Regions from separate parts of the Paenibacillus sp. FSL W7-1332 genome, predicted to be linked through region 4. Evidence: predicted binding sites of a transcription regulator. Region 4 holds the regulator's gene; each other region holds the start of a gene.
The links. Region 4 encodes Rex, which represses fermentation and respiration genes when NADH is low (regulators of the CRP and FNR family bind a similar motif). Its sites were predicted from a motif close to TTGTGAAATATTTCACAA; they were not measured.
Positions count from the first base shown of each region.

Region 1: nirB (nitrite reductase large subunit NirB) is a predicted target of Rex. The motif match lies at 6,376-6,393, and genes of this name have one in related genera.
Region 2: hcp (hydroxylamine reductase) is a predicted target of Rex. The motif match lies at 5,498-5,515, and genes of this name have one in related genera.
Region 3: pflB (formate C-acetyltransferase) is a predicted target of Rex. The motif match lies at 5,986-6,003, and genes of this name have one in related genera.

Region 1 covers NZ_CP150209.1:2,509,966-2,517,806, forward strand. The annotation lists gene MKX98_RS10980 (Gfo/Idh/MocA family oxidoreductase) at 1-1,092, shown strand, start outside; gene MKX98_RS10985 (Gfo/Idh/MocA family oxidoreductase) at 1,265-2,350, shown strand; gene MKX98_RS10990 (sugar phosphate isomerase/epimerase) at 2,396-3,364, shown strand; gene MKX98_RS10995 (ThuA domain-containing protein) at 3,410-4,132, shown strand; gene MKX98_RS11000 (uracil-DNA glycosylase) at 4,306-4,974, shown strand; gene MKX98_RS11005 (helix-turn-helix domain-containing protein) at 5,122-5,442, shown strand; gene MKX98_RS11010 (hypothetical protein) at 5,626-6,300, shown strand; gene nirB (nitrite reductase large subunit NirB) at 6,480-7,841, shown strand, end outside.
Region 2 covers NZ_CP150209.1:1,247,416-1,255,256, forward strand. The annotation lists gene MKX98_RS05355 (hypothetical protein) at 390-602, shown strand; gene MKX98_RS05360 (hypothetical protein) at 761-1,285, shown strand; gene MKX98_RS05365 (DUF4190 domain-containing protein) at 1,550-2,050, shown strand; gene MKX98_RS05370 (carbohydrate-binding protein) at 2,503-3,519, shown strand; gene hcp (hydroxylamine reductase) at 3,682-5,367, opposite strand; gene MKX98_RS05380 (2-oxoacid:acceptor oxidoreductase family protein) at 5,577-6,599, shown strand; gene MKX98_RS05385 (thiamine pyrophosphate-dependent enzyme) at 6,602-7,841, shown strand, end outside.
Region 3 covers NZ_CP150209.1:2,522,618-2,530,458, reverse strand. The annotation lists gene MKX98_RS11065 (carbohydrate ABC transporter permease) at 1-338, opposite strand, end outside; gene MKX98_RS11060 (sugar ABC transporter permease) at 338-1,222, opposite strand; gene MKX98_RS11055 (extracellular solute-binding protein) at 1,314-2,672, opposite strand; gene pflA (pyruvate formate-lyase-activating protein) at 2,884-3,621, opposite strand; gene pflB (formate C-acetyltransferase) at 3,665-5,911, opposite strand; gene adhE (bifunctional acetaldehyde-CoA/alcohol dehydrogenase) at 6,230-7,841, opposite strand, start outside.
Region 4 covers NZ_CP150209.1:2,683,870-2,691,710, reverse strand. The annotation lists gene MKX98_RS11945 (hypothetical protein) at 1-18, opposite strand, end outside; gene MKX98_RS11940 (DUF5590 domain-containing protein) at 283-801, opposite strand; gene MKX98_RS11935 (amidohydrolase) at 833-2,134, opposite strand; gene MKX98_RS11930 (redox-sensing transcriptional repressor Rex) at 2,109-2,774, opposite strand; gene dinG (ATP-dependent DNA helicase DinG) at 2,837-5,713, opposite strand; gene MKX98_RS11920 (hypothetical protein) at 5,884-6,489, opposite strand; gene panD (aspartate 1-decarboxylase) at 6,634-7,017, opposite strand; gene panC (pantoate--beta-alanine ligase) at 7,010-7,841, opposite strand, start outside.

The sequences.
Region 1 (7,841 bases), 170 kb from region 4:
ATGAAAGCAGGTATAATTGGCTGCGGAACCATCAGCGGCGTATACTTCACGAACTTAAAGAACAGCCCTTGGGTTGAAGTCGTGGCATGTGCTGACCTTATTCCGGACAACGCGAAGAAGAAGGCCGAAGAGTTCAACATCCCGAACGTGTATACAGTTGAGGAGATGCTTGCACAGACTGACATTGAGTTTATTATTAATCTGACCATTCCGGCCAGCCACGCCAATGTGGACATTGCTTCGCTGGAAGCAGGGAAGCATGTTTACAGTGAAAAGCCGCTGGCGATTACCCTTGATGAAGCCCGCCGGGTGCTAAATATGGCAGATCAAAAAGGACTTCGCGTCGGCTGCGCGCCCGATACGTTTCTGGGCTCCGGCGTACAGACGGCCAAAGCCGCTATTGAATCCGGGCTTATTGGCAGACCTGTTGCCGCTACGGCGTTTATGATGGGTTCAGGACCGGAAGCTTGGCATCCTAATCCTGAATTTTTTTACGCGTCGGGCGGAGGTCCAATGATGGATATGGGTCCTTACTATGTATCGGCCCTCGTAGAGCTGCTTGGACCTGCAAGCCGGATCAGCGCATCCACCGGCATCCAGATTCCAGACCGCGCCATCGGCTCCGGCCCGCTCCAAGGAAAACCGATTACGGTTCAGACCCCAACGCATTTAGCAGGGACGCTGGATTTTGAGAACGGTGCCATTGCAACCATGATTACAAGTTTCGATATCTTTGGCGGATCGAACCTGCCCTGGATCGAAATCTATGGCACGCAGGGAAGCCTAAGCCTCGGGGATCCGAACTACTTTAACGGCGAAGTGAAGCTCCGGAAGCACGGCTCCGAGGAATGGGAGCTGCTTGACCCCGCATTTGAATGCGGGAAGAACGAGCGGGGGCTGGGTATCAATGATATGATCCAATCAATTCATGAGCAGAAGGACCATCGCGTGAGCGCCCGTCTGGCATACCACGTGCTGGAGATTATGCAGTCGTTCCAGCAGTCTTCGCTGGAGGGCCGACATATCGTTCTGCAAAGCACATACCGCTACGGCAAACTTCCGGCGCCGCAGCAGGCAAACATGTCGGAATAGCGAACTGGCAGCCCGGTTCATATTCTTGTACACTGGTTATGAACGACATGCAAACCAGCTTCTGACGGATCTGACAGGGGTGTGAGTTCTTGGAAATGGTCCGCATGAAAGCGTTGCACTAATATTTGGAGAGCATCCAAAATGATCAAATGCCTATGGGGAGGAAATGGACATGTCGAAAACGTTGAAAATCGGAATTATCGGTTGTGGGGGAATCGCCAATGGCAAGCATATGCCGAGCTTGAAGAAGCAGGCGCAGGCGGAACTGGTCGCTTTTTGCGACATCGTAGAAGAGCGTGCGCAGAAGGCGGCTGCTGAGTACGGGGTTGAAGGCGCAAAAGTGTACACGGATTTCAGAGAATTGCTGCAAGACGGCAGCATCGATGTTATCCATGTATGTACGCCGAACGATTCCCACTCCGAGATTACGGTAGCATCCCTTGAAGCCGGCAAGCACGTGATGTGCGAAAAGCCTATGGCGAAGACCGTTTCCGAAGCCAAAGCGATGCTGGACGCCGCGAAGCGTACAGGGAAAAAACTTACCATCGGTTACAACAACCGTTTCCGCGACGATAGCATGTATCTGAAAGGCGTCTGTGAGGAAGGCGAGCTGGGCGAGATCTACTACGGTAAAGCGCTGGCTGTTCGCCGCCGTGCCGTTCCGACCTGGGGCGTATTCCTTGACGAAGAGAAGCAAGGCGGAGGTCCGTTGATCGATATCGGTACCCATGCGCTGGATTTGACCTTGTGGCTGATGGACAACTACAAGCCGAAGAGCGTGCTGGGATCCACGTTCCATAAACTTGGTCAACGGGAGAATGCGGCGAATGCGTTCGGTCCTTGGGATCCGAAGGAGTTCAAGGTAGAGGATTCGGCATTCGGGTTCATTACGATGGAGAACGGCGCAACGATTATTCTGGAATCCAGCTGGGCCCTTAACGTCGTTGAGACCGGCGAAGCCAAAGCCGTGCTGGCAGGTACGGAAGGCGGGGCTGACATGAAGGACGGTCTGCGAATTAATGGCGAGAAAATGAGCAGATTGTACGAAACCAAAGTCGATTTGAATGCCGGCGGCGTAGCGTTCTATTCCGGCTCCAAGGAAAATGATTCGGACCGTGAAGCCAGAATGTGGCTGGAGGCCATTATTGAGGATAAGGACCCTGTGGTTAAGCCGGAGCAAGCGTTTGTTGTAACGCAAATTCTGGAAGCGATCTATGAATCGGCGAAGACAGGAAAAGCGGTTTATTTCGATAACTAAATCTTGCAATCCCTACTAATATTAAGGTAAACCAGGAGGTATACAATGAAATTAGGCGTATTTATGGTATTGTTGAGCGGACGTAAATTGGAGGATGCATTGGACTATGTGGCATCCAAGGGTCTTAAAGCGGTTGAGATCGGAACAGGCGGTTATCCTGGGAATGCGCATTGCAACCCGGCCGAGCTGCTGGAGAATGAAACTGCGCTGAAAAACTTCAAAAATGCGGTGGAATCCCGTGGGTTGATCATTAGCGCACTGAGCTGCCATGGCAACCCGCTTCATCCGCAAAAAGCGATCGCAAAAGAGTTCCATGACACATACGTAAAAACGGTAGAGCTTGCCGAGAAGCTTGAAGTACCTGTTGTTAACACATTCTCCGGCTGCCCAGGCGACCATGAGGATGCCAAATACCCGAACTGGCCGGTTGCGCCTTGGCCTAACGACTACCAAGAGATACTGACCTGGCAGTGGGATAACAAGGTCATTCCTTACTGGACCGAATGGGGTAAATTTGCTGCAGACCGCAATGTGAAGATTGGTTTGGAATTGCACGGCGGCTTCTCCGTTCATACGCCTGGCACGCTGCTCCGTTTACGTGAAGCCGCAGGCGAAGTGATCGGTGCCAACCTGGATCCGAGTCATATGTGGTGGCAAGGGATCGACCCTGTTCAAGCGATTCAAATTTTGGGCCGCGAAGGGGCAATCCACCACTTCCACGCGAAGGATACAAGCATTGACCCGATCAACGTGAACAAGCACGGTCTGACCGATATGCAGTCTTATGCCAACATGCTGGATCGCGCTTGGCAGTTCCGCAGCGTAGGCTATGGGCATGACGTGAAGGAATGGGCGGATATGATGAGTGCCCTTCGTCTGGTTGGATATGATTATGTCGTAAGCATTGAACATGAAGATGGATTGATGTCGATTGAAGAAGGCTTCTCCAAAGCGGTGCAAAATCTTCAGCAAGTGCTGATCGAAGAGCCGCTCGGAGAAATGTGGTGGGTCTAACAGCTTAGAGTAACAACCGAATAAGCAATTAGGGGGAACAGCAAGATGCTTAACGTAACCATTTGGAATGAATTCGTACACGAGAAAATCCATGATGAGGTTCGGAACGTTTATCCAGCAGGGATTCACACAGTTTTGGCGGAGGGTCTGCAAAATCCGGATTTCGTTATCAGAACGGCAACGCTCGATCAGCCGGAGCATGGATTGACGGACGATGTACTGGATTCAACCGATGTGCTGTTGTGGTGGGGGCATATGGCTCATGACCAGGTAAGTGATGAAATCGTAAGCAAGGTCGTAAAACGCGTGCAGGATGGCATGGGTCTGATCGTTCTTCATTCCGGACATTTTTCCAAGCCGTTCAAAGCTTTGATGGGCACGAGCTGTGATTTGAAGTGGCGCGAAGCAGGAGAACAGGAAATTATTTGGAGTGTAAATCCGACACATCCGATTGCGGCAGGAATTACAGGCCCGATCATCATCGAGCACGAGGAAATGTACGGCGAGTTCTTCGATATTCCAGCCCCAGACGAACTGGTATTTGTCAGCAATTTCGAAGGCGGCGAAGTATTCCGCAGCGGTTGCACGTTCAAGCGTGGTCATGGGAACATTTTCTATTTCCGTCCGGGGCATGAGACCTATCCAACCTACTACAACCCCGAAGTGCTGAAAGTGATCACCAATGCGATTAACTGGGCTTATTCCACGGCAGGCAAGCAAACCTTTGGCAACAGTCAGCCGGTTCGCGCGCTTCCCGTTTTAGTCTAAGTTTACGAGCGTTTATTAAGAAGTCATGCGTTAACGAGTCGTTCAGGGGGAGCCCTTGAGCGGCTCGTTTTATCGTTGGCGGTGAATGTTCACCGAAATGTTTTTGCCGGCTAGGGATAGAATATACCTAAGTATGGGGTATTGTATGATATACAAGAAGGGGGGCTGTACACATGAATGAAGTACAAAGCGCACCTGTAGATCCCGCAATCATCGCCATATGCCAGGCCAAGCTTGTCCATCAACCCGTAGAGGGCTTCCTGCTGGGGAGAGGAGTCCGCTTCGCCAAGATTATGTTTATTGGGGAAGCACCCGGCGCCCATGAAGTTCTGGAAGGTTTACCTTTTGTAGGGCAGGCTGGGCAAGAGATGAATGCCTACCTGGAACGTCTGTTCCTGACCCGGGAGCAAGTGTATATTACCAGTGCCTTGAGAAGCAGGCCCTATAAGGAAAAGCTAATCGTGAGATCCACGGGCGAGAGCGTCATCAGCCGTTCTAATCGCACGCCGACGAAGGCGGAAATATGGGCCCATGCACCTTTGCTTGATGAAGAGATCCGATGGGTTCGCCCGCACATTATCGCACCCATGGGAAATACGGCACTGCACCGGTTAATCGGAAGCCATGAAACGGTGACATCGCTGCACGGCAAACTGATGGAGGGCCCGGTCCAGCAAGCAGCAGATCCGGAGAATCCAAGTGCAGGCTATATGTTTTCGGAGGAAACCTATAAGATATTCCCTCTGTTCCATCCAGCGGCCGTACTGTATAATAGGAAATTGTCCACATTGATCCAGAATGATTTGGATATTTTGGCTCGTATTTTATGGGATAAAAGCTGATTTTATGGGAAAAAGGGGCTAGGTGGTTTTCAGTTTCTCGGAAATGTGCTAAAATGAAACATACTTACAATTCGTAAGTTTTCTAGTTTTTTGATTAAGCTTATGAGTTTCTATAAACAAGGTGACTTCGTAAAGAGGTGAAGGGATATGGAAGTTACAAATGTTACGATGTGTCCCCGTTTTGAATCTGCATTTTCTTTTCTGGGCAAACGGTGGAACGGTTTGATTATTCAAACGTTGATGAGCGGGCCTAAGCGCTTTAAGGATATTTCGAATTTGATTCCGTCCATGAGCGATAAAATGCTCTCCGAGCGGATGAAGGATTTGGAATGTGAAGGGATACTGATTCGTCATGTCTATCCGGAAACACCGGTACGTATTGAATATGAACTGACTGAAAAAGGCAAAGCACTTCGTCCGGTGATGGAGCAAATTGCATCCTGGGCAGAACAATGGGTCGAAAGATGAGTCATCTTAAGACTCCCCTTGATGATTAAACCCTGGCATGAGATATCCTCATTTCAGGGTTTTTTTTCTAAACGGAAGTATGGTTCCTGTTTATTTACGGCAAGAATATGTGGACATGCACCAAGCGGACGCAGCCGCTATATGATGTAAATAACGAGAGCGGCATATCAAGGAGGCGAGCCCATGACCAAGCGAACGTATATCTCCCGTTTCCATTATGGACAAGAGGACATCTCAGAACTTGAAAACGCTTCATTAAAAGTGCTTCATATTTTTGAGAAAACCAAGCGGATGCTGAGCCAGTATGTGCCGGACTCCCTGTGGTTAGCTGCTTCTGGAACAAGCCCGGAACCTGCAGAAAACGTTAACCAAAACGGTACCAGTGCTTCAGTCATGTTTCAGAAATGGGTCAAAGCCCCCGGCGGATGGAAGTTCATTGGTTATGAAACCGATCGATTTCATGCTACCGGGCAGAATAGGGGACGAACGGGAAGATTTCTGCAGATGATCATCTGGTCACTCTATGAGAAAATCGTGATGATGCATCCCTTCCTTGGCAGCGAGCCGTTTTTTGACGGGGAAGAGCTGGATGTGATTGCGAATTACTTTGTGCCTACGTATATCAGCGCCGTACCGTTGGTGGAGCAGGGAAAAGCCTTTAAGACCATACAGGCCGGCATCGTTCTGTATCAGGAGCATATTCAGGCGCCTGCCGTCGCTATGCAATCGGATGGCGGCTTATTAGAGGGGAACTGGATGACCGGGGTAAATCTGGATGCGAAGGGGTTTGCGGGTATTCGCCCTTATTTAAAAGTGCCAAGCGGCGAACGAGCCTATATGGAAGCCGATATTATATAGAGGGTGTTCTCATCATAACCTTGTTCCGACGCGGACAGGGTTATTTGGTATTTTTGTTTAAAATTTTAACGATTTATGTGAAATATATCACAATAAATAATGCCGTCAGACGATATAATTTATGTGAAAGGAACGGAATACCACGATCTAGATAAACGTGTTGGGGAGGAATCAAACTTATGTCCAATATAAAGAGAGAAAAGTTAGTTGTCATTGGCAACGGTATTGCCGGGATTAGCACGGTCGAGCAAATCATTAAACTGGGTGGGAATTTTGACATCACCGTCATTGGACAGGAGCCTCATCCGAATTATAACCGCATTATGCTGTCGTATGTGTTGGAAGGCAGCAAAACCTTGGATGACATTGTATTGAATGATTGGAAATGGTACGAGGATAACCATATCACTTTGCATACGGGTGTCACCGTAACAGCCATTGATGGAGAGCGCAAGGTCGTGACAGCCGACAACGGATTGACGGTGCCTTATGACAAAGTAATGATAGCAACGGGCTCGAAGCCTTTTATTTTACCCGTACCGGGTAGTGACAAAGAAGGCGTTATCGGTTTCCGTAACATAGCCGATTGCACCCAGATGCTGGAGGCCGCTAAGGCCTACAAGAAAGCGGCAGTCATCGGCGGGGGGCTTCTGGGTCTGGAAGCTGCCAAGGGATTGGTCAGCCTCGGCATGGAGGTGACGGTGGTTCATCTCATGCAGGATTTGATGGAGAGCCAATTGGATTCGATGGCATCCGGCATGCTGAAAAGGGAGCTTGAACAGCAGGGTATCAACTTCTTACTAGGCAAACAAACAACCGAAATATTGGGAGATACCAGAGTCACGGGACTCCGGTTCAAGGATGGGGATGAGCTTGAAGCCGACCTGGTGGTCATGGCAGTGGGCATCAGAGCGAACACGGGAATCGCCCAAGCGAGCGGAATCGAAGTAAACCGGGGAATCGTAGTTAATGATTATCTTCAAACTTCCTGGCCGGATGTGTACGCGGTTGGCGAATGCTGCGAGCATCGGGGCGCATGCTACGGCCTGGTTGCGCCGTTGTTCGAACAGGGACAGGTACTGGCGAAGCATCTGTGCGGCGTGGAAGGCCAGCCTTACGAGGGAAGTATTGTATCGACGAAGCTGAAAATCAGCGGTGTTGATGTATTTTCTGCCGGAGAGTTCATGGAGCAAGCCGAACACGCGGTGATCACCGCGAAAGATGATTGGCGCAAGACTTATAAGAAAATATTAATTCGCGACAATATCATTGTCGGGGCGATATTGTTCGGAGATGTGAGCGATTCGGCAAGCCTTCAATCCATGATTCGGAAAAAGACAGCCATGACGGATGAGATTTACGATTCGATCATGGGCACGGATCGTGCAGGGACAGAAGGCGGCAAGGCATTTTCGCTTGAAAAGATGCCCGACGATGAGATCGTATGCGGATGCAACGGCGTAACCAAAAAAGCCATCGTGGATGCCATTACTCTCCAAGGTCATACGACAGTGGATGAGATCAAAGCTTGCACAGGTGCT
Region 2 (7,841 bases), 1.4 Mb from region 4:
TGGAAGAGAGGGGGAAAGGAATGGGGTGTGCAAAGTTCAAAAGTGGAGAGTCCTTGAAAAGATTATCAGAGCTGAGCAGATTCAGGATTATGTCCTGACATTTGCTCGGCTTTTTTTTGCTCTTTTTCCCAGCTTCTTTATCTTGAAGTATCGGGCTTTTTCTCGATTATTTCCTCTGAATAATCGTTTCCTTAGCTCATAATTTCTCTTCCTGCCTTTTGGCTCAAACTTATTTTGCTCTTTGGGATTGGGAATAGGAGAGAAATGGCTGGGATGCCATGTAGCAATGAGTTGTAATGAACAAATAATACAGGATTTTATTAGCAAGTCTCGAATTATTAATACATAGTTCATCACATCGTGGTCATATTGATTTAAGGGGAATAATTATGAAAATCTCAGTAAAGATGAACGGTAGATACCGAAATTTTCATTTTGATGCCTATTCTGAATTTACATATTTAAAACTTGTGTTTACAAAAGTAATGAGCAACAGAGATAAGAAAACAGGTGAGTTGTTCCCAATACCATTTGAAAAGGATAGAATTTTATTAATTCAATTTTCATTAAAGATAAGCACAAGTTTATCCAGCTTGAGATGAGAGATGTCAGTGGAGTTAAGTATTTCATTGTTGATGGTAAAAAACGATTTGATCTCAAATGGCTGTATCAAAAACATCAGGTGAAGAAGGTGGGGCCAAAGGTAGCAACCAAATATACGAATGGAATTAACACAGGTAAGAATGTTTGAACCTTTGGTTTGGCGTTGTTTCCTGATGTTGTCTCTGCTGCAGCAATGAAACCGAAGGATATCCTTGCTGAAAAGTATCCTAATGAAGTGGTTAAAATCGTCAAAACCGATGACATTAACAAAGACAAGAAAAAAGAATCGTTTATTCTCACTGAATCAGGTAATTTTTATCTGATTAACGCAAAGGGACATGTTGTTTTAATTAATACTGGCATTATAAGTGATGAAGGCTTTGAACCACCGACGATCCAAGTGTTTACCGTATCGAAGAATGAGAAACATGTGGCTGTCACGTTCTCTTATTTCCCCTCAAATACACAACTATATGTATATCGACTTCAGCATGGGACCTTGAGTAAAGCTCTTCAATTAATGGGGGATCAGGGAGTTTACATTGATTCAAAGGGTAAAGTACATCAGTACTGGAAGAACCACAGAATCGAAGGCGGCTGGGATCTGGCAGAGGGAATATTCACCTGGAATACAAAGACCAATAAGTACAAAGGTTCAGGAAAATACGTGCGACAGAGTTAATTCTATGGAAATATAGGGCATATGGAATGTTGCGCACTGTTAATCAGGAAAGCCTAAGGCGAAGCCCTTGGGCTCTTTCTGTTTTATAACTAAAGCCTATCCAAAAATTCCCGTGCAACTACTGCTCCATCTATTTGCCGAATTATCGCTTCACGATACCCTGTCTTGCTATCGGGGTCGCTCCGATTGTAAAGAGGATATTGGAAAGTTTTGTCGAATAGTTCTAAATAACTACTTACACATATCAGAAGGGGGTCAAAAGAAGTGAAACAAGACACTAGAACTACTGCATTCAATCAGCCCAATAGGACAACGCCCGCCCAAGCTAACAGGACCGTTAGCAGTAAATCTAGGGCGGCTAGTCCTCAAGTAAACAGGACAGCAATCAATAAAGTGGGGGGAGCGGATGGTCCTTCCGGTAACACAAGTAAAACAACAAAAGCCGCCATGAAGAATCAGCCAAAGGATAGACTAGGGCAAGCTGTAGTATCATTAGTATTCGGTATATTCGGAATATTATTTTTCATAGTAGGAATGTTAAAGTTGGGCTTTGATTCCGAGTACAGCTACATGCCTTCGACAGGTACTATGGCCACAATTCTCTTTGCTTTTATACTTAGTGTTGTAGGTTTTTTCTTAGGTATTATTGCAAGAAAATCTTCTAAAGGAAGAGGTATGGCGATAGCGGGAATTACCCTAACAATATTACCCGTTGTCGTCATGATATTAGTTATTGGCGCGGGACTGGTACTAGTCTATAGGTAGTGGTAAGGTGGGTTAAATTTTGATACACCCCGTCAATTATTGAACGGACTATCTATCTACATATGACTAAATTGTTGATAAAACGGAGAATTTTGATATGCAGGGGCGAATAGGCTCCTGTAATTTGTTATCACTGTCAACTCGTCCCATGTGGAGTGCTGCGCATTGTTAGTGCGTTAGGTGTAGAACGCAATTAAAGTCATCTCAAAGCCTATAAAGTCGTGTTAAAGCCTAAAGTTGTGTTACAAGCCGGGTGAAATTCAGGTATCCACTCCTGTTTTTCCTCGGTTTTTTTATTGAATCCGTCCCCCTTCATTTTTCCATAGTCTTTCTTCTGTTTTTGTGGAATTAATTTAGAAAATGGAAATAAAGTAAGATAATAGTACAGCAAAAACCTGTGGCATGTCTCATGGGAGCGCTACAGATACATAAAGAAACAAGGAGGTTTGAAAATGACTAATAAAAGGTTTCATTTTAAGCCCGTATCACTTTTGGTAGTTTTAGCAGTATTTCTATCCACATTTTGCGCAGCCTTACCGTCAGTGAGCGCAGCCGCTAGAGGAGCATGGGCTCCAAATACCGCATATGCAGTAAATGACACAGTAACCTATAGTGGAAGCACTTATACCTGTCTTCAGGCACATACTTCTCTCGTAGGTTGGGAACCGTCCAATGTTCCTGCTTTATGGCAGAAAGGCGGAAGCGGTGGAACTACGCCACCAACCACTCCACCGACAACGAACGGAGTAACATTCTATGCAGATATAAACTATGGAGGAAAAGCAGTGACACTCGGGATAGGCAATTATACACTGTCTCAGTTGAACGCAAACGGAATTCCGAATGACTGGATGTCGTCTCTTAAGGTTCCAAGCGGTTGGACGGTTGAAGTATATGAGAATGATAATTTTGGAGGAACCAAGTGGACCTTTACTTCAGATTCTTCCTGGGTTGGCAGCACGATCAATGACAAAATGTCATCGGTCAAGATTTATACGGGTTCACCACCTCCTACAGTAACTAAGCCTGCCGAGGTTCCAAGCCATATATGGACATATGTCATGAATGCGGACAATGCCTATGGGAAAGGCGGAGATTTTGCTTTATTGTTAAGTGCTGTTATCAAAAAGGAAAGCAGCTTTGGCGCAGGATTACCAGGTAGTCCATCGGCCGGCGACGGATTGATGCAGGTAGAACCAAACACACGCAATGCGTATTTATCTCAATTCAGCTCAAAATTTGGCCGTGCGTATAATCATAGCAGTGAACAAGATCAGGTATATCTGGGTGCGTTAATTTTAAATGAGAAGATTACGAAGTTTGGAAATATCTACAACGGATTATTACACTACAACGGTGGAGATAACTGGTATCCGGGAGCTACGGATTCTTATGGCCGTCCTATCCTGGCAGATCAATATGCAGATGCCGTTTACGCTACTTACAAGGGCTATGGTGGTAAGAATTAAGGGGTTACATTGATAGGTAAATTGAAAAATAGCGACGTGGAAGGATTTCCTTGTTGAGTGGGAGCGGCTTATTTAATTTGAAAGGGCATGAGTTACCAAGCAGATCATTGCTTGCATAACCCATGCCCTTTTTTTCTTTATCAGGTTTTCTTCGACTACTAATTAGGCGCCAAGGAACATCTTCATGTCATCTTCCACATTGGTAATGCCGCCGATACCGAAGTTTTCCACGAGGACTTTGGCAACGTTAGGCGACAGGAATGCAGGGAGCGTAGGGCCCAGATGAATATTTTTAACGCCAAGATACAGCAGGGCAAGCAGCACGATCACCGCTTTTTGCTCATACCAGGCAATGTTGTAGGAAATCGGCAAATCATTAATATCCTCAAGGCCGAATACTTCCTTCAGCTTCAATGCAATCACGACGAGGGAGTAAGAATCATTGCATTGACCAGCGTCCAGGACCCGAGGAATACCGCCGATTTCGCCTAGATCCAGTTTATTGTATTTGTATTTGGCACAGCCTGCCGTTAGAATGACCGTGTCTGTTGGAAGCTCAGCCGCGAAGTCGGTGTAATAGTTGCGGGATTTCATCCGTCCATCGCAGCCGGCCATGACGAAGAAACGGCGGATCGCCCCGGATTTCACGGCATCGACGACTTGATCGGCCACGTTCATCACAGCGGCATGAGCGAAACCGCCGATGATCTCACCTGTTTCAAGTTCCGTTGGAGCCGGGCATCCTTTCGCTTGCTCGATTAGTAGGGAGAAGTCTTTGGGAGCACCGTCTGTTCCTTCCGGAATATGGCGGACACCCGGAAACCCTGTGTTGCCTGTTGTATAGATACGGTCCTTATAACTGTCTTTCGGTGGAACGATACAGTTGGTCGTCATTAATATCGGGCCGTTAAAAGCTGCGAATTCGCTATTCTGCTTCCACCACGCATTCCCGTAATTGCCTACAAAATGCTCATATTTCTTGAAGGCCGGATAATAGTGGGCAGGCAGCATTTCACTGTGCGTGTACACGTCCACGCCGGTTCCTTCCGTCTGCTTCAGCAGCTCCTCCAAATCCTTCAGATCATGGCCGCTGATGAGAATGCCGGGCCGGTTTCTTACCCCGATATTGACCTTCGTAATTTCCGGATTTCCGTAAACCGAGGTGTTCGCTTCATCCAGCATCGCCATGGCGTTTACGCCGTATTTACCGGTTTCCATCGTCAGAGTTACCAGATCCTGCACTTCAAGGCTGTCGTCAAGGGTGGCGGCAAGTGCGCGGCGCATAAAACGGTTTAATTCGTGATCATCCTTCTCCAGATGAAGCGCGTGGTACGTATAAGCAGCCATCCCCTTCAAGCCGTAAGTAATCAATTCGCGCAGCGAGCGGATGTCTTCATTGCGGGTCGAGAGGACACCCACCGTACGTGCTTTTTCATCAAAAGCAGCTTCGTTATCCGCCTGCCAGACGGCAGCATCAGGGAGATTGGCGGTTCCTTCCGGATATTGTTCGTTATAATAGGTGCGCACCTCGCCGCGGAGCTCGATCGCTTCCCGGATTCTTCCCACAAAAACCTCGCGGTCAAAGTTGGCGTTCGTAATCGTTGCAAACAAGGAGTCCATCATAAACAGTGATACGCGCTGTTCAAGCTCCTCCGGCAGCCGGACATCCAGACTGAGAAAAGAGATACCTTTTAACAGATAAATCAGCAAATCCTGCAGGTTTGCCACATCATGCGGTTTGCCGCATACTCCGACAATGGTGCAGCCTGTTCCCTTGGATGCTTCCTGACATTGAAAGCAGAACATGGACGGCTGATGCTCTAAGGTCTCTTGGGCGTTGTTATTCATTATTTTCTCCTCCAATTTCGTGATTTTTTGCCTAAAGGTCAGTATAAAATTGCCTCGCAATTGGACTGTTGAAGACAGTATACTTCGCTCCCACAACCGACATAGTGATTGGAATCACAATTTTTTTAAGTTGTGAGTATAATCACAAACCCGGTCCTCTTCTTCTTTTAAACTGGAATTAATGACCTAAGAAGAAATGAGGAGAGAACATGTCGATTTTACCTCAAAAGAATGAACTGGGATTTTTCGAGATTCGTCTCGAATCCATCGGCGGGCTTGGCGCCAATCTGGCGGGAAAAATGCTGGCCGAAGCCGGGGTGACCGGCTCCGGACTTAACGGTTCGAATTTTTCCAGCTATGGTTCGGAGAAAAAAGGGTCGCCCGTGAAGAGTTTCGTAAGGTTCTGCGATCCCCAGGTGGAAATCCGCGATCACAGTCCCATTGAGCAGCCGCATGTCGTCGGTGTATTTCATGAAGCATTGTATAAGACGATCGATGTCATAAGCGGATTACAGCCCGATGGAACGGTGCTTGTGAATACGGCGCGAGCCCTATCCGAAGTGGCCGTTGATCTGAACATGACGCAGGGAACGCTGGCCGTAGTTGATGCGCTGAAGATTTCCGTTGAGGAAAAAACCAAAGTGAATACGGCCATGCTGGGGGCTTTGTTCCGGATTTGTAGCTTCCTAAACCCGGACGATATGCGGCAGGTGATCCGCACAACATTTGAGAAAAAGCTGCCCCACCTCGTGGAACCGAATGTGCGGACTTTTGACAGAGGATATAACGAAGTTCAGTTCCTTTCCTTGGGAAATGGCTCAGAGCTTATAGACAAAATTTCCTTCGCAAGACCGCAGCCGATGCTTGGATATGAAACGCAGGAGCTGGGCGGGATTCTGAACGTTACGGCGAACAGTGTCCTGAAGGATCTTAGCAGCTCCCGGCAGGGATATTTGCCAGAGTACAAGATCGAGGACTGCATTCACTGTGCCGCCTGCGATACGGTATGTCCGGATTTCTGCATCGTGTGGGAGAAGAAACCGGATAAGCGCGGGAATATGCAGATGTTTATGAGAGGTATCGATTATCAGTATTGCAAAGGCTGCTTGAAGTGTATCGAAGCTTGTCCGACCACCGCTTTAGCTGCCATGTTAGAAGAGCCGCATTATGCGGAGCAGCACCGTGTGCCGCAATCATTTCCCTATATAACCGCGGAGGGAGTCCGATCATGAATATGCAAATTCAAGAAACAACAACGGAGAACAAGCCGGCGGCTGCTCAAACGGCAGTCTTCGAATCGGGCAACGAAATGGCTGCCATGGCGGCTGCCCAGATTAACTATCACATTATGGGTTATTTTCCGATTACACCTTCTACGGAAATCGCCCAATATCTTGACATGATGCGTACACGCGGCGAACATGACATCAAGCTGATTCCAGCTGACGGTGAACATGGATCGGCGGGGATTTGCTACGGTGCGGCCGCAGCCGGAGCACGGGTGTTCAATGCTACCAGCGCGAACGGTTTCCTGTATATGATCGAACAGCTTCCTGTGCAGGCGGGCACACGTTTCCCGATGGTCATGAATCTGGTGACGCGTGCGGTTAGCGGACCGCTGGATATTCGCGGTGACCATTCGGATCTTTACTACGGCCTGAATACCGGCTGGGTGATTTTGACCGCCCGTTCACCGCAGGCCGTGTATGACATGAATATCATGGCGCTGCGTATCGCCGAACATGAAGACGTACGCCTGCCGGTCATTGTAGCTTATGACGGATTTTTTACATCGCACCAGAAACGCCGGGTACACATATTTACGAACCGGGAAATCGTTCAGGCGTTTGTAGGGGAAATGGCACCTGAATATCCACATGTACTGGACGAGAACAACCCGATCGTTGTTGGGGCTTATATGAACGGCGACGATTTGATGAACAACCACTACCAACAGTCAAACGCCATGTACCGTGCGGGCAAGGTATTCAAGGAAGTGGCAGAGGAATACGCAGCTTTATCCGGAAGATCCTATTCGCCGCTTGATCTGTATCGCATGGAAGACGCAGAGGTGGCTTTATTCCTGCTCAATTCGGCGGCTGAATCCTCCAAAGACGTCGTGGATCGGCTGCGGGCGAAAGGAATTAAAGCGGGCATAATCAGCCCGAATATTCTCCGTCCGTTCCCGGCAAGAGAAATCCGCGAGGCGCTGACAGGTGTCAAAGCGCTGCTGGTTGGCGAACGTGCCGATTCTTATGGTGCACACGGGGCCAATCTGACCCATGAGGTCAAAGCGGCCCTGCAGGAAATCCGTGGTCCGCAGCCTATTGTGCTGTCCCGCATATTTGGACTTGGCGGGAAAGACTATTACGCGGATGATGCGGAAGCTTTTTTTGCCTTGACGATCGAGGCTATGGAGCTCGGTTATGCCAAAGTGCCGTTTGATTATTACGGCCAAACACCGGGAGCTGAGG
Region 3 (7,841 bases), 160 kb from region 4:
ATACCTATCAAAATACATTGAAAGACAATCGCGCTGATCCGGTTGTATCTCATCCGCGTCACGGCAAAAGCCAGCATCGCCGCAAATAGAATCGACAAGCAGGCTGACAGCACGCCGATGTATAAGCTGTTCCAGAAATACGTGCTAATTTTGGCGCTCACCCATGCGTTCACATAGTTATCAAATACCAACGTGCTTGGCAAACCAAATGGGTTCGTAGCAATGGACTGGTTATCCACCTTCACGGAAGAGAACAGGACGAAGAGGAATGGATATAGTATGACGAGCAAGTAGGCCATCAGAAAAATGTGCGGGATCAGTTTCTTTATTGCTCTCATCAGTATTCAATCCTTTCGTTGCGTCTTGCGACCAGCACCTGGTAGAGCACCGTTACAATAATCGTAAAGAGGAAGATCAGCACGGCGATCGAATTGCCAAAGCCATGCTTGAAGCTCGTAATTGCATATCGAATCATATATGTCGCCATAACGTCGGTTGAGCCGGCCGGCCCACCCTTGGTCATAACCAGAATAATGTCCGCCGCTTTCATAGCTCCCGCGATCGACAGCATGATCACAACAGAGATAATTGGCATAATTAAGGGAAGCGTGATTTTGGTTGCTCTTTGGACGCCTGTCGCTCCATCGATTGCCGCAGCCTCATCAAGCTCCTTCGGTATGGATAAAATTGCGGCAAGCACCATCACGATGTAAAAGCCGGTCCATTGCCACGCGTTTGTGATCAGGATGGCAATCATGGCCCATTTGCGATCCGATAACCAATAGATGGGTTCAATGCCAACCAGCCCTAAAATCTCATTCATCAGACCAAAGTCCGGATTGTAAATGAATCCCCATAAAATGCCGATGACAGCCGTCGACATGATGGACGGCGCGAAAACCGCCGTTTTATAAAGCCCCTTCAAACGCTTCACGTTTGCGATTAACAGGGAAAAGATAATGATCGTCGGAACCTGGATCAAACAGGAAAAGAGAATGAAATAAACGTTGTTCCTGACAGCTTTCCAAAAAGCATCGTCATTCAAGGCTGTTACATAGTTATCGAACCCAATATACTTCACATCTTTGGAGATGCCGTTCCAGCTCGTAAAGCTGTTGTCAAATGCAGTAAAGATCGGGTATATGAAAAAAGCCAGAAACAGCAAGAATGCCGGCAGCACAAAAACGATGTAAATCAGAGGATTTCTCAGCGCTTTGTTCATGGTAACCTCCGTATTTATGTCTGATGTTGTTTAGGCGAAAGGGCACCCCCATGTACCGCAGCGGGTGGTGCCCTTCCGTCTAGGATTGTAGTTATTCCTCTGAAGCATTGGCCGCTTCTTGCGCTGCCTGCACATTCTCGAGCATCTTCTCGGCATCAAGCTCGCCGCCGATGACTTGCTGAATTCCCATGCTCAGTGCGGTGTTCACGTCTGCTTGAACAAGTGCATCAAAGGCAGGGAAGGATTTGTTGATCTCACTTACGCCTTTGAAAATGTCTTGCATAAGCGGGTCGTCCGAAGTGGAGTTCATGGTGGCCAGATCCATCTTCATCGCCGGCAGTACACCGTCTTCTTTCAGTCCGCGAAGCTGCATTTCATCTGTCCACATATTTTTGATGAACTCTTTAACCGCCTGAAGTTTACGAGGATCTTCCGCAACCGCTGCCGAGAATCCATATCCGTTGTTTGCGTCCTGCATGACTATGACTGGGTCGCCTTCATTAACCGGAGGCAGGTTGAAGTATCCGACCTTGCCTACCATGTCACCCGCTTGAGCCGGATCTCTAAATACGGAGTTCGCCCACGATCCGTCCATCATCATGATGGCTTCGCCGGTAATCATTTGGTTTCTCATGTCCGCATATTCGAATCCGAGCTCGCCTTTTTTGAAGTACCCTTTCTCAACCCATTCTTGGTGCTTCTTCACACCTTCAACGACTTTCGGATCCGTCCATTTCGTTTCTCCGGTCTTAAAGCCGTAAGTAACCTCTGGCCCCGCGTAATAGCTCCACAAGTTATTCGTGGTCATGAGCGGAATCCAAGCATCCTTGGAGGATTGCGCGAACGGAATCTTGCCGTCGGCTTTGATGGTTTCGGCAATTTGCTCTAATTCAGCCAATGTTTTTGGAACGCTCAGCCCTTTTTGCGTGAAGTAGTCCTTGTTATAGAAAATACCTTCGATGGAACCGCCAATCGGCAATCCGTAGATCTTGCCATCATGTGTGAACGGGTCTAGCGTCGTAAATTTGTCTTTAATGCCCAGCTCATCCAAAATCGGAGTCAAATCGAGCATCAAGCCTTCTTTGGAATATACGCCTGCATCGGGGCTGCCGAACACATCGAACACTTCCGGCGGCTTACCGGCTGCCATCTCGCCTCTCAGCTTCTCTTTACGGTTCACTTCAGAGTCTACAGCGTCCAGCTTGATTTTCAGTCCGGGCACCGCCTCTTCGGTCTTACTGACCACATCGTTCAGCAATGCGAGACGGAACTTCTTGGATTCACCTACTTGCGTATGGCGGATGGTGATTTCAAACGGCTCATTGCTTACCGTTCCTTCCGAACCACCTGACGGCTTCTCTGCTGCCTTGTCACCGCCGCCGCACGCAGACAAAAGCGTGGATGAGACGAACAGAAGCGACATTAATAATGCCAGACCCTTTTTCTTCATTGTCTTGACCCTCCCGAAGTGTTTGTATATTTGATAGGCACTTTCCTTACATCTTCATTATAGAAAGCGATTGCATATTTCGATAGGTCGACATTTTTCTATCCAAGGGATAAAATCCTCTACAAAAAACAATAACCCTTCCATTAATAGGAAAGGTTATTGTCATTAATCATAACATATTATGTTTAGTATTATGCAGCTGAAATCATTACTAGACAGTCTCTATATTCTCGGGTATTTCGCCAATCAACCGGTAAGCGCGTGCCACTTCCTCTTCGGATGGCGAAGGAACGCCCTCTAATGGATAAGCCATGCCGAGTTCCTTCCATTTATACACGCCCATCTGATGATATGGCAAAATTTCGAATTTCTCGACGCCGTGCAGCGTCCGAATAAATTGACCTAACTCAATCAAGTCTTCTTCGCTGTCATGGATGCCCGGCACATATACGTGCCGGACCCACATGTTCCGACCATGTTCGGACAGCCAGCGGGCGGTCTTCAACGTCCGTTCATTGGACTTCCCGGTGAGCTTGATATGCTTCTCGTCGTTGATATGCTTCAGATCCAGCAGCACCAAGTCGGTATGCTCCAGCAATTCCGATATTTTCTCCGGTTCATTATAGCCGTTGCTGTCCAGCGTCGTATGCAAATTCCAGCGTCGCTTCACTTCCTTGAACAGCTCCGTGACAAAAGGATACTGCAATGTCGGCTCACCGCCGGAGACCGTTAACCCGCCGCCCGATGAACGGTAGTAGCTCAGATAAGGCTCAATCTCTGCCAATACGTCATCTACCGTCATCTCGCGTCCTTCATGCAGTCCCCAGGTATCCGGATTATGGCAGTATTGACACTTCAAGAGGCAGCCCTGCATGAAGAGCACAAAGCGGATACCCGGACCGTCCACCGTTCCGAACGTTTCTATGGAGTGTACATGACCTTTTAGCATGGTGCGTCATCCTTTCCGTATCCGCTATGGTAGTCTTCCATCCTTACATCGATCCGTGGAACGTACGGTTGATAACGTCAAGCTGCTGTTCGCGCGTCAGTTTGACGAAGTTGACCGCATAACCGGATACCCGGATCGTCAACTGCGGATAATTCTCCGGATGCTCCATCGCATCCATCAGCTGCTCCCGGTCAAATACGTTGACGTTCAGATGGTGCGCTTTGCTGCCAAAGTAACCGTCCAGCATCGCAACCAGGTTGTTCACACGGATATCACTTTCCTTGCCAAGAGCTTTCGGTACGATCGAGAACGTATTCGAGATGCCGTCGAGACTGTCCTCGTATGGCAGCTTGGCCACGGAGGTCAGCGAAGCGAGAGCTCCCTTCTTATCGCGTCCGTGCATTGGATTCGCGCCCGGCGCAAACGGCTCGCCTGCCTTACGTCCATCCGGCGTGGTTCCTGTCTTCTTGCCGTATACAACGTTCGACGTAATCGTGAGCACCGATTGCGTTGGCATGGCATCACGGTATGCCTTGTGCTTGCGAATCATGCTCATGAAGGCCTCGACCAGCTCAACAGCGATGCTATCCACTCGATCATCATTATTGCCATAGCAAGGGAACTCGCCCTCGATTTCAAAATCCACCGCAATCCCTTGCTCGTTGCGTACCGGCTTCACCTTCGCATATTTAATCGCGCTCAGTGAATCCGCTGCTACGGACAGGCCTGCAATGCCGCATGCCATCGTGCGCAGGATATCCCGGTCGTGAAGCGCCATCTCGATCCGTTCATAGCTGTATTTGTCATGCATGTAATGGATCACATTGAGCGTATTCATGTAGAGCTTCGCAAGCCATTCCATCATCGGCTTGAACCGCTTCATGACTTCATCATAACTCAGAACTTCCGCGGTGATGGCCGGATATTCCGGTCCAACCTGGGCGCCGGATTTCTCATCTCTACCGCCGTTAATCGCATAGAGCAGCGCTTTGGCGAGGTTTGCTCTGGCTCCGAAGAACTGCATCTGCTTTCCGATGCGCATTGCGGATACGCAGCAGGCGATGCCGTAATCGTCTCCGTAGATCGGGCGCATAAGATCATCGTTCTCGTATTGAATCGAGCTGGTTTCGATCGAAACTTTCGAACAATATTTTTTGAAGGCTTCCGGCAGCTTCTCCGACCATAGCACCGTTAAGTTCGGTTCCGGAGCAGGTCCCAAATTGTACAGGGTGTGCAGGAAACGGAAGCTGTTCTTGGTCACTCTCGTCTCACCGTTTACCGACATACCGCCGATGGATTCCGTTACCCACGTCGGATCCCCGCTGAACAGCTCGTTATAATCCGGTGTACGCAGGAATTTCACGATCCGAAGTTTCATTACGAAATGGTCGACCAGTTCCTGGGCTGTTTCTTCCGTCAGCTTGCCTTCAGCCAGATCCCGTTGAATATAAATATCAAGGAAAGAGGATACCCGGCCAAGAGACATCGCAGCGCCATTCTGCTCCTTGATAGCGGCCAAGTAACCGAAATACAGCCACTGGAATGCTTCCTTCGCCGTATTCGCAGGTTTGGAAATGTCATAACCATGCATAGCCGCCATTTCCTTCAGTTCCTTGAGCGCCCGCATTTGTTCAGACAATTCTTCCCGCAAACGGATGACCGGCTCATCCATCGCATCCACTTCAAGCTCGGCGAGTTCTCTCAATTTGTCCTGGATCAGCGCGTCCACGCCGTATAACGATACTCTGCGATAGTCACCGATGATACGTCCACGGCCATACGCATCGGGAAGACCCGTAATAATCCCGGCCTTGCGCGCTGCTCTCATCTCAGGAGTATAGGCATCAAACACACCTTGGTTATGCGTTTTGCGTATGCCGTTAAAGATGTCCACAACCGCCTGCGGCATTTCAAAGCCGTATGCGTTGCACGCATCAATCATCATCCGGATTCCGCCGAAAGGCTGGATGGAGCGTTTGAACGGCTCGTCGGTCTGAACGCCGACAATCTGTTCCTTATCCTTATCCAAATAGCCGGGTTGATGGGAGGTGATGGTTGATGGTGTATGGACATCCACATCCAGAACCCCGCCATTCTCCCTTTCCTTCTTGGTTAAATCCGATACGATATCCCACAGCGCTTTGGTGTTATCCGTGGGTCCAGCCAAAAATTCATCAGAGCCATAATAGGGAGTAATGTTCTCTGCAATAAAATCATTAACGTCAATCCGCTTGGTCCATTTACCTGATTTAAAACCTTTCCAGCCTGCTTCTTTTTCAATCACCGACATATTGAATCCCTCCTAGATTTGCTGGGGCTTGCAAGGACAGGCGGGGCCACACCTTGATCTATCTCAGATCTTTAATGTGATTATTTTCACGATCAATGGTGCCACTACCCCGCCTTGTGCCTTCAAGCTTCTATATCAAAGATCTGAGATTCAGCTTCCTTCTACATCTTTATTGTAGTCCTGTTGATCTCCTGCATCTGTGATAATAATCACAAACTTATCTTTTCCCGTGACTTTTATCACTCTGAGTCTAGTTTTGCATGCCTTACCTCAAAATCTTCATGGATCTTCACGATCAGCGTTTAGAGTCTATCTTGTCTAGAACCGGCCGTAAAATGCGTTGCGGTAAACTTCTGCGAGCTCCGTTACCAGCGGCAGCTTCGGATTGCTCGTTGTACACTGGTCTTCAAAAGCCCGGTCCGCCAAATGCTCAACATTTTTCTCGAAATCTTTAGGGTCGATGCCAAGCTGCTGGAACGATTCCTCGATCCCGAGCTTGCTGTTCAGCTCCCGGATTGCGCCAATCAGACTGTTTACGCCCTCTTCCGTCGTTCTTGCCGGCAGTCCGAGAATCCGCGCGATTTCAGCATATCTCTCATCAGCCACAAAGTGGGTGTATTTAGGCCATGCAGCGAATTTCGTTGGCTTCTTCGCGTTGTAACGGATGACGTGAGGCATCAGGATCGCATTGGTGCGTCCGTGTGCCGTATGATACTGTCCGCCCCACTTATGCGCAAGACTGTGGTTGATGCCAAGGAACGCATTCGCAAAAGCCATGCCGGCAAGCGTCGAAGCATTATGCATTTTTTCGCGGGCAAGTTTGTCGCCGGTAAGCGCCGACTGCTCAAGATACTGGAACACCAGCTGTATGGCCTTGATGGCAAGCCCATCCGTATAATCGCTGGCCATCACCGATACGTAGGCTTCAATTGCATGTGTCAGAACGTCCATGCCGGTATCGGCTACCGCCGTTTTAGGCAGCGTGTAAACGAATTCCGGATCGATAATCGCCACATCCGGTGTCAGCTCATAATCAGCCAGCGGGTACTTGGTATTCCCCAGCCCTTTGTCCGTGATGACGGCAAACGAAGTTACTTCCGAGCCCGTTCCCGACGTTGTTGGAATGGCAACGAACTTCGCTTTCCGTCCTAGCTTCGGATATTTATAGACCCGCTTGCGGATATCCATGAATTTTTGCTTCAGATTGTTAAAATCCGTATCCGGATATTCATAGAACAGCCACATGGCTTTCGCTGCATCCATTGGCGATCCGCCGCCGAGGGCGATGATGCAGTCCGGCTGGAATCTTGCAAGCATTTCCGTTCCGCGTTCTACGGTCGTTGTCGAAGGATCCGGCTCAACCTCCGAGAAGACTTCGATGGCTACCGGCACTCTGCGCTGACGCAGATAGTGCTCTACCCGCTCCACATAACCCAGCTTCACCATCATGGGGTCGGTAACGATAGCGACACGGGTGATTTCCGGCATTTTCGCAAGATACTGCGTCGAAGCTTTTTCAAAGTAAATTTTGTCCGGCACTTTAAACCACTGCATATTCACGGTTCTGCGGTTCACCCTTTTCACGTTGATTAAATTGACAGCCGTCACGTTCGACGAAGTGGAATTACGTCCATACGAACCGCAGCCCAGCGTCAGCGATGGCAGATTCGTGTTGTAGATATCGCCGATACCGCCTTGCGAAGATGGCTGATTCACCAGGATACGGCAGGTTTTCATCCGATCCGAGAATTTCATGATGATGTCCTCATTGTGCGAATGGATTACCGACGAGTGGCCCATGCCGCCAAAAGCAACCATCTCTTCAGCGCGCGTGATGCCCTCTTCCGCATCTTTCACTTTATAGCAGGCCAGCACCGGGCTAAGCTTCTCGGCAGACAACGGGTAGGCAGGTCCGACTCCCTCCAGCTCG
Region 4 (7,841 bases):
TACAATGCGTAGTTTCATGAAGTTCCTCCTTCATTTCTGTATGAAATTTTGTCTATCATGTTGCAATACAATAATACATATAACAACGATATATAGGGATGCATGTAGTTTATATGCTCATTTTGTACAAGTATGAGTATATCACATCTTATATACTTTTTCATGCATGTCTGTGAAAATATTTAGAACAGTTTTTCCATATTATTTCTGAATACGCTTACAATTATAGAGAAAATAAGAGAGGAACCCGCGAATATTAAAGGGCCCCTCTCTACTTCTTATTTATTGATTTGGAAGAATAATGTCATTACCGATGGTGTTACCGTCTTGAAAACGATAAAACCGATAACCGCGCTGACCGTTGTGTTCATACTGCAGCTGCCAGGCATACTCGCCCTCATACATTCCAGGCAGCAGCCGCTTAATTTCTGCGCCAGGCAATTCGTTATAAATCTGCTCCCGCATCTGGTCTTCTGACAACCCCGTATTCAACAAAACGGATTGGACAGCGTCGGCACCTTCAACAGGTACGTTGTCATCCGTAAATTTCACCCATACCATACGATCTTGATTGTCCTGATCCTTCCCGCTTATCACCCAATAGTTATTGTCCTCGCCCCACACCGATTTATAGGTCTTCCCGGACGTAACCAATTGGCCATGCTGTTTGGCGGCAGCAATTGCCATTCTTTCTTCATTCCAAGCATCTTTCATCACATATGAATAATAGAGCTGTAAACCAAGCAGTAACAGCAGCACGCCGGATACACTCAGCAATATCCACTTCGTTTTTTTCTTCAAATCCGTCTTCCTCGCTCCCCTTGATTATTCCCTAGAGGGTTGTAAGACGCTCAAAGGCACGCTGCGCTTCCCGGCGGATACGTTCCTCATCGAGAGTGAGACTCGCGCCATTCTTCACTACCTGCTTGCCGTCAACCCATACATGCTCTACATCCTTCGCACTGGCGGAGTAGATAGCATGAGAAATGTAATCCGTCTTCGGAAGGAAGTGCGCCTGATCCGTGTTCAGTGCGATCATATCTGCCTTCATGCCTACCGCAAGCGTACCAATATCCGTAAGGAAGGCTGACTTGGCTCCATATTCTGTACCCATCCGAAGCGCTTCGGATGCTGGAATTGCGGTTGGATCCCCGCTTACTCCTTTATGGATCAGTGCGGCGAGCCGCATCTCTTCAAACATATCCAGATTATTATTGCTGGCAGGTCCATCGGTACCCAAAGACACGGTGACCCCGGCTTTCAGCAGTGCAGGCACGCGAGCGATGCCGCTGGCAAGCTTCAAATTGCTGCCTGGATTATGCGAAACCATAACTTGATGTTTGGCCAGAATTTCGATTTCTTCATCGGTCAGATGGACGGCATGCGCAAGCAGCGTTGGACGGGAGAACATGCCAAGCTTCTCTAGATGGGCAACAGGGCGAAGTCCGTAGTCATTTACGTTCTGAGCTACTTCCGTTTCCGTTTCGGACATATGCGTATGCAAAGGCAGATTCAAATCATGTGACGCTTGCACGAATTTTTCGATGAAATCCGGCGGGCACGTATAGGGTGCATGCGGTGAGATCATCGTCGTAATTCTACCGTCAGCCTGACCATGCCAGTCTTTCGCGAATGCAACCGCCTCTTCCAGCTTCTGCTGCTGCACCTCAGGCGGACATAATCCGATGACACCGCGCGTCAGAACGCCGCGCATGCCTGAGTCCTCTACTACCTTTGCAACCTGATCCATATGATCATACATATCCACAAATGTCGTGGTTCCGCCTTTAATCATCTCCAGCACGGAGAGCGAGGTTCCCCAGTATACATCGTCGGCCGTGAATTTGGCTTCCATCGGCCACATTTTTTCCTGAAGCCATACTTGCAGTGCCAGATCGTCGCCATACCCGCGAAGAAGCGACATGGCCGCATGTCCGTGCGTATTCACCAATCCAGGCAGGAAAAACAGATGGGTTCCGTCGATGATTTCTGTTCCCTCTTGGACAGTCGGCTCTTCTTCACCCAGGTAAGTGATCCGGTCGTTCTCCACGACCATATATCCACGTAACACGGATCTGCCTTCCTCTAGTACCGCAAACGTTCCGTTTTTAACCATCCACTTCGTTGTCGTCATGTGCTGCATCCTCCTTGCCGTTATCCAAATAATAGGCCAAACTCTGCAAATCCGTAGTAAAATCTGCCGTATGGATCCGGATATGGGGTGGAGCTTTCAGGATGGTCGGCGCAAAATTCAGGATAGCCTCGATGCCTGCCGCGATAAGTTGATTCGCTACATTCTGCGCCTCAAAATCCGGAACGGTGATAATCCCGATACGAATGCCGTACTCATGAACCGTCTTCTCCAGTTCCTCCATCGGCTGTACGACCAAATTGTTAATTTTCATACCAACTTTGGGAGAATACGAATCGAAAACCGCCACAATCTTCATATTGTCCTTCAGAAATGCATTGTAATTCGATAATGCATGTCCAAGATTACCGGCCCCAATCAATGCGACATTGATCTTCTGGTCCAGCTTTAGAATCTGGCGAATTTTCTCGATCAGATAAGATACGTCATATCCGATCCCTTTCCGTCCAAAATCACCGAAATACGCTAGGTCCTTACGAATTTGAGCAGGATTGAGGTCCAGTTTCTGCCCCAGTTCCTGGGAGGAAACCGTGGAGACCTCCCTTTTCTGAAGCTCATTCAAATAGCGCAAGTATACAGGTAATCTGCGGACCACGGCTTCCGAAATTTTTTCCGATTTCATGCATGCTCCCCCTAATAATAGGTTAATATCTACATTTGTTTGTGCTCGTTCATGGTTTCACTTTATTCAGCTTGGTTCCCTATGCCTGCCTCTTCCTGCAGCCATTTCGAAATTCGGGGAACGATCCCCTCTGTCGGCATGTGCTCCATCTTCGGTCCAGGCAAGGAATATAAGAAATACTTCCCGTAATAGGATTCAATGACCCGAGTATCGTAAACGATGACAATCCCCTTATCCTGCGCGGTCCGTACCAGTCGGCCAAATCCCTGTTTGAAGCGAATGACCGCTTGCGGAACCGAAAGCTTCATGAACGGGTTCTTCTTCTGCTGCTGCAGAAGCTCGCTCTTGGCTTCGACCAGAGGGTGATTCGGCGGCTGGAACGGCAGCCGGACGATGGCAAGGCAGGTGAGCGCCTCACCGGGTATATCTACTCCTTCCCAGAAGGAGCTGGTGCCCAGCAGAACCGAAGCGCTGCTATCCTGGAATCTCCGGATTAACTTGGTACGGCTGGTTCCGTCCATCCCTTGTCCCAGTACCGTAATATCGCTGGATCCCAGCGCCTCCTTCAAGGGCTCATGCACCTGACGCAGCATGCGGTACGAGGTGAACAGGACAAGCATGCGACCATGCGTTGCGATGGCCGTATCAGCTAATGATTGCACAAGTGTATTCACAAAGAGTGCATCCCCGACCGAGCCCTTCACGCTCGGAAAATCGCGCGGCACAACAAGGAGAGCCTGCTCCCTGTAATTAAACGGGGACGGCAGCAGGACCGTGTTCAGGTTGCCGTTATCTGCCGCTTCCTGAAGACCCAAGTTCTCGATCATGAACTGAAACGATTTGTCCACCGACAAGGTCGCCGATGTCAGGATCACGCTTTGTTTTTTGTCAAAAAACAATTCCTTTAAGTGGGTGCTGACGTCGACAGGCACCGCATAAAGCTGCAGCGATTTGCCGCGGAAGTTGCCGTTCGCCTCCATCCAGTATACCGTGCCCTCATCGTTCAGGGACATGAAGGTCCTCAGGTCCTCGCGGTGTGCCGCCAGGTCCTTAAATAGACCCGATAGGTCTGTTAACAGACTGTCCGCGCTGTAGTCGTCCAAATCTTCCTTCATTTCGGCAATCAGCTTGTCACCCTTGCGAACGACATCGCCCAGCGTCAGATGAATTTGATGCTCCAGCTCGGCCAGCGAATTCCAATCCTTCGGCTTCTTCAGCGGCGATAAGCGAAGCGAGAATTGACCGGCATCCCCCGGAGTCGCGTCTCCGCGCTCCGGAAGCAGTCCGAACAATTGGTCGCTGAGCCGGTCCCAATTCTCTTTGACGGTGATCAGATCCGGATAAATCCGGTCGATGATGGAAGACCACTCGACAGCCTTCTCATGGGACGACGCTTGCAGCAGCTGGCGAAGAGCCGGAAGCTGACCGCTTCGGCTGTCTTTGTACATACGGGTCAACGTATGGACAACCGAAAAATATTTCATCTGCAAGCCTAGGTGCTTGCCCGCAACGTCCTCCAGATGATGCGCTTCATCGATGACGAGACGCTCATAACTCGGAAGCAGCTGGTGATTCGCTTTCACGTCGGTGAACAGCTTCGAATGGTTCGTAATGACAACATCCGCGATGCCCGCCTCATGTTTGGCCCTGTGATAATAGCATTTGCGGAACCATGGGCAGGCACGGCCCAGGCAGGAATCCGAATCGCTGGAGATGGTTTCCCAGAAATCCCCTCCACGGCCGCCAAGGTTCAGCTCCTCATCATCCCCGTTCTCCGTCTGGGTCAACCAAACCAGCATTTGCGCTGCGGTGATCACATCTTCCTTCGGGGAATGAAAATCTCTTCTATTTATTTTATGTTCAAATTTTCTCAAACACAAATAATGGCCTCTTCCCTTGAAAATAGCCGCTTTAAAAGGAAAAGGAACAACCTGGGTGAGCAGGGGAATATCCCGGTCACGCAGCTGTTCTTGAAGGTTGATCGTATGCGTGCTCACCATAACCTTCTGTTCCTGCTTCACGCTTTGATAAATCGACGGCAGCAAATACCCGAGGGATTTGCCTGTTCCCGTGCCGGCTTCGATCAATAAATGTTTATTGTTATCGAGTGCCTGCATCACTTCCTGAAACATCATGTCCTGGGCATCCCTGCTCTCGTAATGAGGCAGCGTTTCCTTTAGACGTTCACGGACATCATTCATGTATTGCTCAAAGCTTACATCAGCCAAGGGATTAGGCTCCGTCTCATCCCTGGCAGGCGTTATATCGTTCCAATCGTCAACGGCCAGGGCAAATTGACGATAGTACGTATGGGTGTCTCCGGCTTGTACTGCCTGGAGCTCCCTGTCGGCACGGATGCCGTCAAAGAACCAGGCCAAGTCGCTGTCCTCGTCGGCAAACAGGTCGCTTAACCGCTGCACGGTAAGCAGAGGAAGCTCATCGATCTCCTCCAGGCATTTCAGCAGCGCATAGGCTGTGGCAAGTGCATCGCTGTCCGCCTGATGCGGACGGTCATGCTCCAGGCCGAAATGAGAGGACACCATCCCAAGCTGATAAGAAGGAAGCGAGGGAAAACATATTTTTAAGAAGTGCATCGTATCTAGAATTCGGCCGCTGAACGGTAAATAGCCGCAGCGATCGAGTGCATTTTGCAAAAAGTTAAAATCAAAAGCGACATTGTGCCCAACCAATACAACATCGTCGAGCATGGGCACGAGTTCCATCATCATTTCTTCCAATGACGGAGCATCCGCTACATCACTGTCGGAAATGCCGGTCAAACCGGTAATAAAAGGAGGGATCGGAATCCCGGGATTGACATAGGTGCCGTATACGCGGGAGATGCTTCGATCCTCTTCGATGATGGCCAGTCCAACCTGAATGATCTCATCTGCTGACTGGTTGCCCGTGGTTTCAAAATCCAATACGGCAAATTTCATTTCGATAAAATCCCTTTCCTCCAGACTAATTAACAGCATACCAGAAGTTGCGGGTTTTGAACATTCCGGGTAAAAAATCCCCGCTCTCCTCCGTTAGCTCCATACGGCAAAAAGCGATACCAAAGTCTCAAGGATGAGCTCTGACATCGCTTCTTGTTTTGGCTTGATTTTTACAGCAAAGAGATCAATTGGCTGCCGTACTGGAGTTCCCCTCGATTCTGCTTGCAGACCTCCAAATTGATAATGGGGTCAGGAAGCGTCGGGTCGCTGTGAATCGCCAGTGCGAAATGCTCCTCGGCCTTCCCTTGCTGTCCATTCAACACCTCGATGCATCCAAGCGCATTGTAAATCATCGCCCGCATCTTTTTGTTGTCTGCCAGGGGCAGGATGGACACCAATACATCGGATGCCGGTATGGTTTGCCCCAAATAAAGATGGGACATCGCAATATACAGCTTGATCAGAAGGCTATCCGGAAATACGGTGGCGGCCGCCTCAAACTGCTGTATGGCCGGCTGGAACATCAACAACTTGTAATAACCTTGACCGCGAATAAATGCATCAAGCTGCAATTCAGGCGCTTCGGTCGGTGGAAAAACAGGAGGCGAGGCGGCACTCTCGCGGAAGATGGCCATCTTCTCTTCAAAATGGAGCCATTCCTCGATAATGCCCTCGCTCATGCTTTTAAGCATGTTCCAGTTTTGTACCAGCGCCTGTTTTTGGGGACCTTGAGCAGAAGGGTAATGCTTCACAATTTCATCTAACATGTTGTTCATTTCAGCGAATACATGTTGAAACATAGCTGCATCCCACCCTTAGCGGAAAAATGAGATCAGTGCGTCGACCTGCACTCATTTTCTGTAGAAGACGGTCTTTTCATCCCTTTAAGGTCCCGACACATTTTGGTTCTTAGGAGTCCTTTAGAGAACCGCGGCGTGAACCTCACGGTATTCCGTGTTTACCGGCTTATTTAATTCGTCAACGATCACGACCGTTGGGGTGTGATTGTCGTATTCCTCTTTGGACATCATGGCGTAAGAAATGATGATGACGTTGTCGCCAGGCTGTACAAGCCTTGCAGCTGCCCCGTTCAGGCAAATCACGCCGCTGCCGCGTTCGCCTTTGATCACGTACGTTTCCAAACGGGCGCCATTGTTATTGTTCACGATTTGAACTTTTTCATTCTCCAGAAGATCTGCAGCCTCCATCAGATCCTCATCAATGGTAATGCTGCCCACATAGTTCAGATTGGCTTCCGTCACCGTTGCGCGGTGGATTTTGGATTTCATCATTGTTCTAAACATGGGATCCCCCTACTTTTGGTTGAAGTAACGCATTGTCAATGAGGCGGGTACGGCCAAATCGTACGGCCAGCGCCATAATGACGGTTCTGCCTTCATCCGCAATGCGATATGAATTTTCCACAGGAACAAGTTCCGGGAAAGTGAGCAATTCTGCATAATCAATGTCTGCGAGCGGGGACCGGGATATATAATCCCGAAGAAACGCACGGATCTCTCCTGCCGTCGTCGCTTGTCCCTGCCGGATTGCCTCCTGAGCCGTCCGTAATGAGCCCGACAGCACAAGTGCCTGTTCCCGCTCTTCCGGCTTCAAATACACGTTGCGCGAGCTTAAAGCGAGGCCGTCAGCTTCGCGAATGATCGGACAAGGCACGATGGTCACGTCCATGTTCAAGTCCTGCACCATTTGCTCAATCACGGCCACCTGCTGGGCATCCTTCATTCCGAAGAAAGCATAGTCAGGTTTTACGATATTAAACAATTTATTAACAACCGTGGTAACACCGTCAAAATGCCCGGGACGGGAGGCCCCGCACAATAATGACGTAATTTCCGATACGGCAATCTTCGTTTTGGTCGGCTGGGGATACATTTCCTGAACCGTGGGAATAAAAACCACATTCACCCCTTCGGATTCCGCCAACGCCAGATCGCGTGCCTCATCCCGAGGGTAGGTCTCATAATCCTCACCCGGTCCGAATTGAATCGGATTGACAAAGATACTGGCGACCACCGTACCTGCCATTTCCCGCGCCTTGCGCATCAGGCTGGCGTGCCCTTCATGCAAATAACCCATCGTAGGCACAAGTCCTACCGGACCACTGCCG